Regions from separate parts of the Pseudoduganella sp. RAF19 genome, predicted to be linked through region 1. Evidence: predicted binding sites of a transcription regulator. Region 1 holds the regulator's gene; each other region holds the start of a gene.
The links. Region 1 encodes sigma-54, which starts transcription at its own class of promoters, with help from an activator protein. Its sites were predicted from a motif close to TGGCANGNAANCTGCTTT; they were not measured.

Region 1 (2,196 bases):
GCAGGTGAACGGCAAGCCACTGGCCAAGGAGCAGATCGAAGAGCGCCTGGAAGCGCTGCTGGCCGATCTGCAAATCGAGAAGCTGCGCGAGAATCAGGCGCTGTCGCTGTCCGGTGGTGAGCGCCGCCGTGTTGAGATTGCACGGGCTCTTGCCACTAACCCACGCTTCGTTCTTCTGGACGAACCTTTTGCCGGCGTGGACCCGATTGCCGTGATCGAAATCCAACGGATTGTGCGTTTTCTGAAGGAGCGCAACATCGGCGTCTTAATTACCGACCACAATGTGCGTGAGACGCTCGGCATTTGCGACCGCGCCTACATCATCAACCAGGGTTCGGTACTGGCTTCCGGCCGCCCTGACGACATTATTGCTGACGAATCCGTGCGCCGCGTCTACCTCGGCGAACACTTCCGGATGTAAGAAAGGCCCATGAAACAATCACTGCAACTGCGAACTTCGCAACACCTGGCGCTTACGCCGCAACTGCAACAGTCGATCCGCCTGTTGCAGCTGTCGACGCTTGAGCTGCACCAGGAGTTGGAGCAGCTGCTCAGTGATAACCCATTACTGGAGCGGCTGGACGATCCACTGGACAATTCCGTGCGCCTGCTGGCGGACGGCGCCATCAGCCAGGGCAGCGGCAATGGCGAAGCGCCGCCGCAAGAAAACGGCCAGGCTGCCAGCGAAGGCGGCGAGGGCGCGGAAGCACCTGCGGCCGACGGCGAGAGCTATGAAGGCAACGGCGAGGGCGATGCTGTTGACGACTGGAGCAATTCCTCCAGCAGCAAGTCGCCCGATGATGAAGACGGCCGTCCGCAACTGGAAGCCAGCGGCTGCACGCTGCGCGAGCATTTGCTGGAGCAGATGCGCGTGACCGTGCAGGAACCGCGCGACCGCGCGCTGATGGAAATCATCATCGATGCGCTGGACGAAAACGGCTACCTGGAAGAGCCGTTGGAAGAAATCCATGCGCGTCTGCCGGAAGAGCTGGAAATCGAACTGGAAGAATTGCGTACGTCGCTGGCGCTGCTGCAGACTTTCGATCCCATTGGCGTGGGCGCGCGCAATGCGTCCGAGTGCCTGGCGCTGCAAATCAAGCGCTTGCCGAACATCCCGCTGGTAACGCGCCGCATGGCGCTATGCATCGTCGAGAAGCACCTGGCCTGGTTCGCCCAGCGTGAATTCAACAAGCTGAAAAAAGCCCTCGACTGCGACGACGAAGACCTGCGTGAAGCGCAGGCCGTGATCCGCCAGTGCAATCCGCATCCGGGCGCTGAATTTGCGTCAGACGTGTCAGACTACGTGGTGCCTGACGTGATCGTGAAGAAGGGGCGCAACGGCTGGATCGTCATGCTGAACAATGATGTGATGCCGCGCCTGCGTGTGAATGCGCTGTACGCCAGCCTGCTCAAGCAGGGCAAAGGCGAGAGCCAGATGAGCGCACAGCTGCAGGAAGCCAAGTGGCTGATCAAGAATATGCGCCAGCGTTTCGATACGATTTTGCGCGTTGCACAAGCGATCGTTGAAAGGCAGAAGAACTTTTTCAGTCATGGTGCAGTTGCCATGAGACCCCTTGTGTTGCGTGAAATAGCTGATACACTGGGACTACACGAGAGCACTATTTCTCGGGTAACAACTCAAAAATATATGCTCACCCCGCATGGAATGTTTGAGTTGAAGTACTTTTTTGGCAGCCACGTCGCAACCGAAGCCGGGGGTGAAGCTTCCTCTACTGCGATCCGTGCGCTGATCGTGCAATTGACAGGAGCTGAAGACCCTAAAAATCCTTTATCCGACAGTAAGATTGCGGACATGCTGGGAGAACAGGGCATGGTGATTGCGCGACGTACTGTTGCCAAGTATCGCGAAGCTCTGAAAATTCCTCCCGTTAGCCTCCGCAAGTCTTTGTAGTGCACGGTTCCGCTGCACGCCACCAGCGTGTACGAACTAGTAAGCGACATCATCTTTAGGAGTGTGTATGAATCTCACCATCAGTGGACATCATGTCGAAGTGACCCCAGCGATTCGCGAGTACGTGCAGAACAAGCTGGAGCGGGTTAAGCGCCATTTCGATCAAGTGATTGATATTGCTGTCATCCTGACTGTAGATAACCTCACCGAGAAAGAAAAACGTCAAAAAGCGGAGATCAATCTGCGTATGTCGGGTAAGACTGTGTATGTGGAGAGCCTGTCGC
Region 2 (2,196 bases), on a different contig from region 1:
GGCGGCCACTGGCGCCGGCGTCGCAGCAGCCGGAGCAGCTGCGGTCGCGGCCGCGGCCGGCGCCTCAGCCGGCTTGGCATCCTGCGCCCAGGCAGGAACGGCGGCCGCCAGCACCAGCGACATCCCGGCCAGCCATTTTGTCATCGTTTTTTTCATTCCAGTTCCCCTTAAAGAGCGTCGTTGCCGGTTTCGCCGGTACGGATACGGATAACCTGTTCCAGATCGGTGACGAAGATCTTGCCGTCGCCGATCTTGCCGGTGCGCGCTGCGCCTTCGATCGCTTCGATCGCCTGCTCGACGATAGCGTCATCCACGGCCGCTTCGATCTTGGTTTTTGGCAGGAAGTCGACCACATATTCCGCGCCGCGATACAGCTCGGTGTGGCCCTTCTGGCGGCCGAAGCCTTTCACTTCGGTGACCGTAATACCTTGCACGTTGATGGCCGACAGCGCTTCACGCACTTCGTCCAGCTTGAACGGCTTGATAATGGCGGTAATCATTTTCATACTGGCCTCGCTTAGAAAGTCTTGGAAATCATCAGCACGGCAGCTGCCTTGCCCAGATCTTTGTTGTAGGGCCCGATGTAGGCCTTAGTATTGGTATCCACGTAGGCCAGGGACACGGTGGCAATGCCGAAGTCCTTGGTTACGCCCAGTTTCCAGTCGGTGTAGCTGACCGCGCTGTTGTGGTGGACCTTCTGATGGCCAACGTGCGCATTCACCGTCCAACCGTCATAGACGTCGTAATTGAACATGCCATCGATGTAGCCGCTGTTCTTCGAGTCAGCGAAACCGAACAGATTGCTGATCGAGTGCGAATACTTCAGGGCGAAGGGACCGTAGCCGATCTGGGCGTACAGTTCCTTCGTGGTCGGTGCGGGCGTCAGTCCGTGGTCGGGGTAGATATAGGCCAGGAAGCCAACGTCATAGGAAATATCCGGCATAATTTCGCCGCGTTTTCCGAAGTAAATATCCCATTCGACTTTGTCGTCGCCACCGGCGTCGTCGATCCACTTGATAGTGGACGCCCAGGTACCCACATACAGACCAGTCGGGTTGTTGACGTAGTCCGCGCCACCCTGCAGGGCTGGCTTCAGGCGGGTTTGCGAAATACCACGGTAGCGGTAATCGCTGGTTACGGCGGCGTTGAAGGAGATCTCATGATCCGGCTTTGCTTCCGGTGCTGCAGCGGCTTGTTCTTCCGCTTGGGCCAGGCCCGCCCCCATAGTTGCCATTGCCAGGGCAATGGCGGCTGCGAGAGTCAGGTTCTTGCTCAGGTGATTCATGGCGATTTCCTTTTGAGTGAATTTTTATTGCGGTTTAAAATTCAGGCTTAATCGGCAAGCTTTACCTGTCAGTAGCAGAATACGTGCCAGCGCATTGTGGGCGTGTTATAACTGCATAAGCCGATGCTATGACAAGCGGCCGCACCAAATAAAGCCGCAGTTGCACCAGCGTGGTGCGCACACATCACACACACGGGAAACCATATGGATATGAACAATTTTTTTAATGATCTTCAGGGCAAGATCAATCAGGCCATCGAAAATTCGCCCGCCAAGGACATCGAAAAGAACGTCAAGGCAATGATGACCCAGGGTTTCGCCAAACTGGATCTGGTGACCCGCGAAGAATTCGATATCCAGCGTCAGATGCTGGAAAAAACCCGCGCCAAGCTGGAGCTGGTCGAGCAGCGCCTGGCCGAACTGGAAGCCAAGCTGGCCGACGACAACAAATAAGCCCGCCTTTGTGACGCCTCAATTCCTTTGAGGCGAAAAGCTCTACGATTCCTCCACACAGGAGGGTCTATGAGCATCGCTGTCCTCAAGAGCCGGGCGCTGGCCGGAATGCAGGCGCTGGAAGTCTCAGTGGAAGTGCATCTGGCCAACGGCTTACCTGCGTTCCACATCGTCGGCCTCGCCGACACCGAGGTCAAAGAATCCCGTGACCGGGTGCGCGCAGCGATCCTCAACACGGGCTATGACATGCCCGCTCAACGCATCACGGTAAGCCTGGCTCCTGCCGACCTGCCGAAGGAATCCGGGCGCTTCGATTTGCCGATAGCACTCGGCATTCTGGCCGCCTCTGGTCAACTATCTGCCCAATCCCTCGACCGCTACGAGTTTGCAGGCGAACTTTCACTCACGGGTGAGCTGCGCCCTATCCGCGGCGCACTGGCCATGACCTACGCCATGCA
Region 3 (2,196 bases), on a different contig from region 1:
TAAGCCAGCTTCACCGGTGCTTCGAAGCCAGGAACCAGACGCTTGTAGGAGTTGGTGCCTGGGTTGGTGATCGCGTTCAGTGCCTTGGCGTGCTTGATGATGCCGCCGATGTAGTACAGGGCGAAGTCGGACAGGCCAGCATAGCCGTCGCCGGCGAACAGGTTCTTGCCGTCTTTCCAGATCGACTGGTGCACGTGCATGCCGGAACCGTTGTCGCCAACGATAGGCTTAGGCATGAAGGTAGCGGTCTTGCCGTAGCTGTGGGCCACGTTCCAGACCACGTATTTCAGGTTCTGGGTCCAGTCGGCGCGCTCAACCAGGGTCGAGAACTTGGTGCCGATTTCGTTCTGGCCGGCGCCAGCCACTTCGTGGTGGTGCACTTCGACCGGGATGCCCATGGATTCGAGGATCAGGCACATTTCGGAGCGCATGTCCTGGAAGGAGTCGACTGGAGGCACTGGGAAGTAGCCGCCCTTCACGGTTGGACGGTGGCCGGAGTTGCCGCCTTCGATGTCCTTGTCGGTCGACCAGGAAGCTTCGTCGGAGTCCACTTTCACCATGGCGCCGGACATGTCGATCTTCCACTTCACGGAGTCGAAGATGAAGAATTCTGGCTCCGGGCCGAAGTAGGCGGTATCGCCCAGGCCGGAGGACTTCAGGTAGGCTTCAGCGCGCTTGGCGATGGAGCGTGGATCGCGGTCATAGCCCTTGCCGTCGGATGGCTCGATCACGTCGCACTGCATGAACAGCGTGGTCTCTTCCATGAACGGATCGATATTGGCAGTGTTCGGGTCCGGCAGCAGGATCATGTCGGAGGCTTCAATGCCTTTCCAGCCAGCGATCGAAGAACCGTCGAAGGCGTGGCCCGACTCAAATTTGTCGATGTCGAAGTGGGAAACTGGCACGGTTACGTGCTGTTCCTTGCCACGGGTATCGGCGAAACGGAAGTCCACGAACTTGACTTCGTGATCTGCTACCATCTTCAGAACGTCTGCGGCGGTCATTGCCATTGCATATCTCCTAAGTGAATAAACTGCCGCGCGCTAGGCTGCGGCAAAAGCTGATGGTACATTAAGCAGAAATCGTGCCAAGCACTCCCCTGCGGTTGAGCCAAAGATGTGCGCACCACCGCGGTGCATTTGCGATATTTTGCACTTCTTTGGTGCGAAATTGGGCGATTAGCTGAAAACGCATCATTGCGGTGCATGCCATCATAAAGGAAAACTAACTATGAGTTCCACCTCTGACATCCTGGACCGGGCACGCGAACGATCGCCCGGCGGCTATGCTGGTGCCGTCACGCCACAGGAGGCTTTTGCCCTGATTCAGGGCGATTCCTCGGTCAAGCTGATCGATGTGCGCACCAATGCCGAGCGCGACTGGGTTGGCCGTGTGAATATTCCCGCCGGCCAGCATGGCGCGGTGCAGTGGAGTTTGTATCCGGGCGGAACGCCGAATCCGGAATTCCTGGCCCAGCTGGCGGCCCAGGCGGGCAAGAACGAGGTGCTGCTGTTCCTGTGCCGCTCCGGCGTGCGCTCGCGCCATTCGGCCAAACTGGCGACCGAAAATGGCTATGCCGAGTGCTACGACATTCTGGAAGGCTTTGAAGGGGACAAGGATGCGGAAGGCCACCGCAAGCAGGTAGGCGGCTGGTGCAAGGCCGGCTTGCCGTGGACCGGCGCCTGATTTAGAACCCAAGGCAGAAACCTGGTGGCAGGCACATCGTGCCTGCCACCTGTTTTACGCCCTTGGTTCTTACAGCGAGTACGTCAATCGTGCGTAGATGAAGCGGCCGGAACGGCCGAACGGCGAGTAGTTACCGAACGGTGCGTTACCCGTTGCATTCAGCACAGCCGGATACGCATCCGGATACTGGTCGAACAAGTTCTCCGCACCCACAGCAGCGCTGAGGTTCTTGGTGATCTTGTAGCGGCCTTCCAGATCCACCAGGGTCTTGGCGCCCAGGGTGAAGTCCAGCGCTGCGGTGGTGCCCGGTTGCAGCACCGAACCGTAGCGCGTGGCGCGCAGGGTTGCGCCCCACGGACCCAGCGACCAGTTGCCGCTTGCCGTGAACTTGGTCTTCGGCGTACCGCGCTCAAAGGTCAGCACGTTGATGCGGTCGAACAGTACCGGCGCAGGATTCAGCGCAGCCAGCTGCGCGGTCACCGGCGTCTTGGTCACTTCGGTCTTGGTGTA
Region 4 (2,196 bases), 140 kb from region 1:
CTGATGCGAAGGTGAAGGAAGAGTGGATCGCCAAGATCGGCGACACGCAAAGCAAGCTGCCGTTCTCGCGCCTCCGCACGGCGATGGAATCCATGTACCCGGCTTCGCAGACCAGGCTCGCCGAGCAGACCGCGGCGGAACGCCTGGCCCAGCTGCCCGTGCTGGACAAGGCTGCCGGTCCGGTCTTCATGCGCACTTACGCTACGCGCATGATCCCGGCCAGCTGCACGGCCGACAGCGTGGCACGCCTGGCGGCGGCAGCCGAGCAGGATAAGGAGCTGTCCGCCGGTACGCGCCGCGCACTGCTTGTGACGCATCAGGAAGACGCCCGCTGCGTGACCATCCGCAAGGCGCTCACCGTTCCGCTGAGCTGATCGGTGAAGGCGCTGCCCGCCGGCGGCGCCATTGCATTTTGCTATCGATACGCCGGTGCTCAGGCGCCGGCGTATAGTGGTTTTGCTCCTCCATCACTGGGAGAAGACCATGAAAGCGACCCTCCTCACTGCGTTACTGTGCGTGCTGCCGCTCGCGGCCGGCGCCCAGTCAACGGAATCCCGGGACAGCACCGTCCGCGTGCCGGCACCGTGGAGCATCGACCTGCCAGATCATGCACTCGGCATGGTCCTCACCAATTTCGACAGCTACCAGGGCGCGTACGACCTGTCCGATGGGCGTGTCCTGTACCTCACCTCGCGCGGGCATGCCATGTACGCCCAGATCGGTGACCAGGACAAAGTCCGGGTGGTGGGCGCCACTGCCGACAGTTTTGTGGCCGTGGACCGCAGCCTCAAGCTCAGCCTGAACCAGCGGATGGACGGTGAAGTGCGCGGCGATGTGCTCTACATACCGCAAGCCAGCGCCCTTGCCGGCTTGCCGGTGAAGCCTGTTTTACTCACTTTTGGCGGTAATTAGCGCCTTTCCGACCCAGCCGGGCCCCGTCGTGGTGGCCCGGCCTTCCATTTAATTGCTGACTTGCAACAATTCGAGAGAATTGAAGGGCATTCTATTGCTTACAATGCGCCCGTTTGATCCCAATCCAAGATACCGCTCCTCCCAGCGGTTTTCCCCACCCTCCGGTGCCGCAAGGCCCGGAGGCTTTTTTTTGTCGAAAATTTTGACAGTTGAGGGCAGGTACTTATTTAAAAGTAAACGATAAGCTTTTGATAATTAAAGAAATGATGTAAAAATTTTAACGTTGGCATTGAATTTGCTCTTTGGGGCCGGTGTCCTGATCAAAACCAAACCAAGGAAGAAATTCAACAATGAAAAATTTGTCCAAGCTGCTGGGAATTTTGCTGCTGAGCCTGACGGCTTCGGCCGCCACCGCAGGCCCTGTGATCATTGCCGGTACCGATGCTGATGACCACGGTTTCGCCACCGGCACGACCAATATGACCGGCTGGCTGTTCATGCAAAAGGCATTCGAGAACATCGCAGGCCAGGTCAGCAACGGCAGGAACTCCATCGTCTGCCTGGGCTGCAACGGCTCGCAGGCCGGCGCTGCCTTTGATTCGTCCACCCAGAACTCCGCGCTGACCGGCTCCTGGACGTTTGCCAACCTGACTTCGCTGAGCGATATCAGCGGCTTCTTCGATGGCACGGGCGCGGTCAACATCGGCAATGCCGGCATCATCTACATGCCGACCGTGGAAAGCAATATCATTGGCGGCATCAGCGACGCCCAGCTGGCGCTGGTCAATGCCCAGGGTGCTGCGCTGAACAGCTATCTGGCGGCAGGCGGTGGCCTGTTCACGCAGGAGCAGGCCAACTCTGCCATCGGCTACGGCTGGCTGACTTCCCTGCTGCCCGGTCTGATTGTGCAGGGCGATAACGGTGGTCCGTCAACCGACACCAGCCAGCTGACGCTGACCGCAGCCGGTAACGCTGCCTTCCCGGGCCTGACCAATGCCGACGCCAGCAATGCTACGCCCTGGCACGCCTGGTTCTCCGGCAACTTCGGTGGTTTGCAAACCCTGATCACCGGCCCGATCTTCAATGATGCGGGCGGCACTTTCCCCGGCGCTGTGGTGCTGGGTGGCGGGGCCGGTACGGTGATCAGCTGCGGCTCGCCGGGCCAGCCGGCTTGCGACGTGCCCGAGCCGGATAGCCTGCCGCTGATGGGCTTCGGCCTGCTGGGCATGGTGTACACCATGCGCCGCCGCTTCGGCAAATAAGCCCTATAACCTGGCCAGGTCG

Region 2: the regulator sigma-54 is predicted to act here: its motif matches at 1,357-1,374, upstream of AB4Z19_RS28130 (TorF family putative porin).
Region 3: the regulator sigma-54 is predicted to act here: its motif matches at 1,073-1,090, upstream of glnA (type I glutamate--ammonia ligase).
Region 4: the regulator sigma-54 is predicted to act here: its motif matches at 1,197-1,214, upstream of AB4Z19_RS18515 (PEP-CTERM sorting domain-containing protein).

What each region holds. Positions count from the first base shown of each region.
Region 1 covers NZ_JBFREF010000006.1:219,623-221,818, forward strand. The annotation lists gene lptB (LPS export ABC transporter ATP-binding protein) at 1-421, shown strand, start outside; gene AB4Z19_RS17860 (RNA polymerase factor sigma-54) at 431-1,912, shown strand; gene hpf (ribosome hibernation-promoting factor, HPF/YfiA family) at 1,980-2,196, shown strand, end outside.
Region 2 covers NZ_JBFREF010000013.1:108,117-110,312, reverse strand. The annotation lists gene AB4Z19_RS28140 (ammonium transporter) at 1-156, opposite strand, end outside; gene AB4Z19_RS28135 (P-II family nitrogen regulator) at 168-506, opposite strand; gene AB4Z19_RS28130 (TorF family putative porin) at 518-1,285, opposite strand; gene AB4Z19_RS28125 (accessory factor UbiK family protein) at 1,490-1,738, shown strand; gene AB4Z19_RS28120 (YifB family Mg chelatase-like AAA ATPase) at 1,808-2,196, shown strand, end outside.
Region 3 covers NZ_JBFREF010000005.1:344,108-346,303, reverse strand. The annotation lists gene glnA (type I glutamate--ammonia ligase) at 1-1,010, opposite strand, end outside; gene AB4Z19_RS14860 (rhodanese-like domain-containing protein) at 1,231-1,686, shown strand; gene AB4Z19_RS14855 (TonB-dependent receptor plug domain-containing protein) at 1,756-2,196, opposite strand, start outside.
Region 4 covers NZ_JBFREF010000006.1:363,400-365,595, forward strand. The annotation lists gene pepN (aminopeptidase N) at 1-374, shown strand, start outside; gene AB4Z19_RS18510 (hypothetical protein) at 484-912, shown strand; gene AB4Z19_RS18515 (PEP-CTERM sorting domain-containing protein) at 1,263-2,174, shown strand; gene AB4Z19_RS18520 (hypothetical protein) at 2,178-2,196, opposite strand, start outside.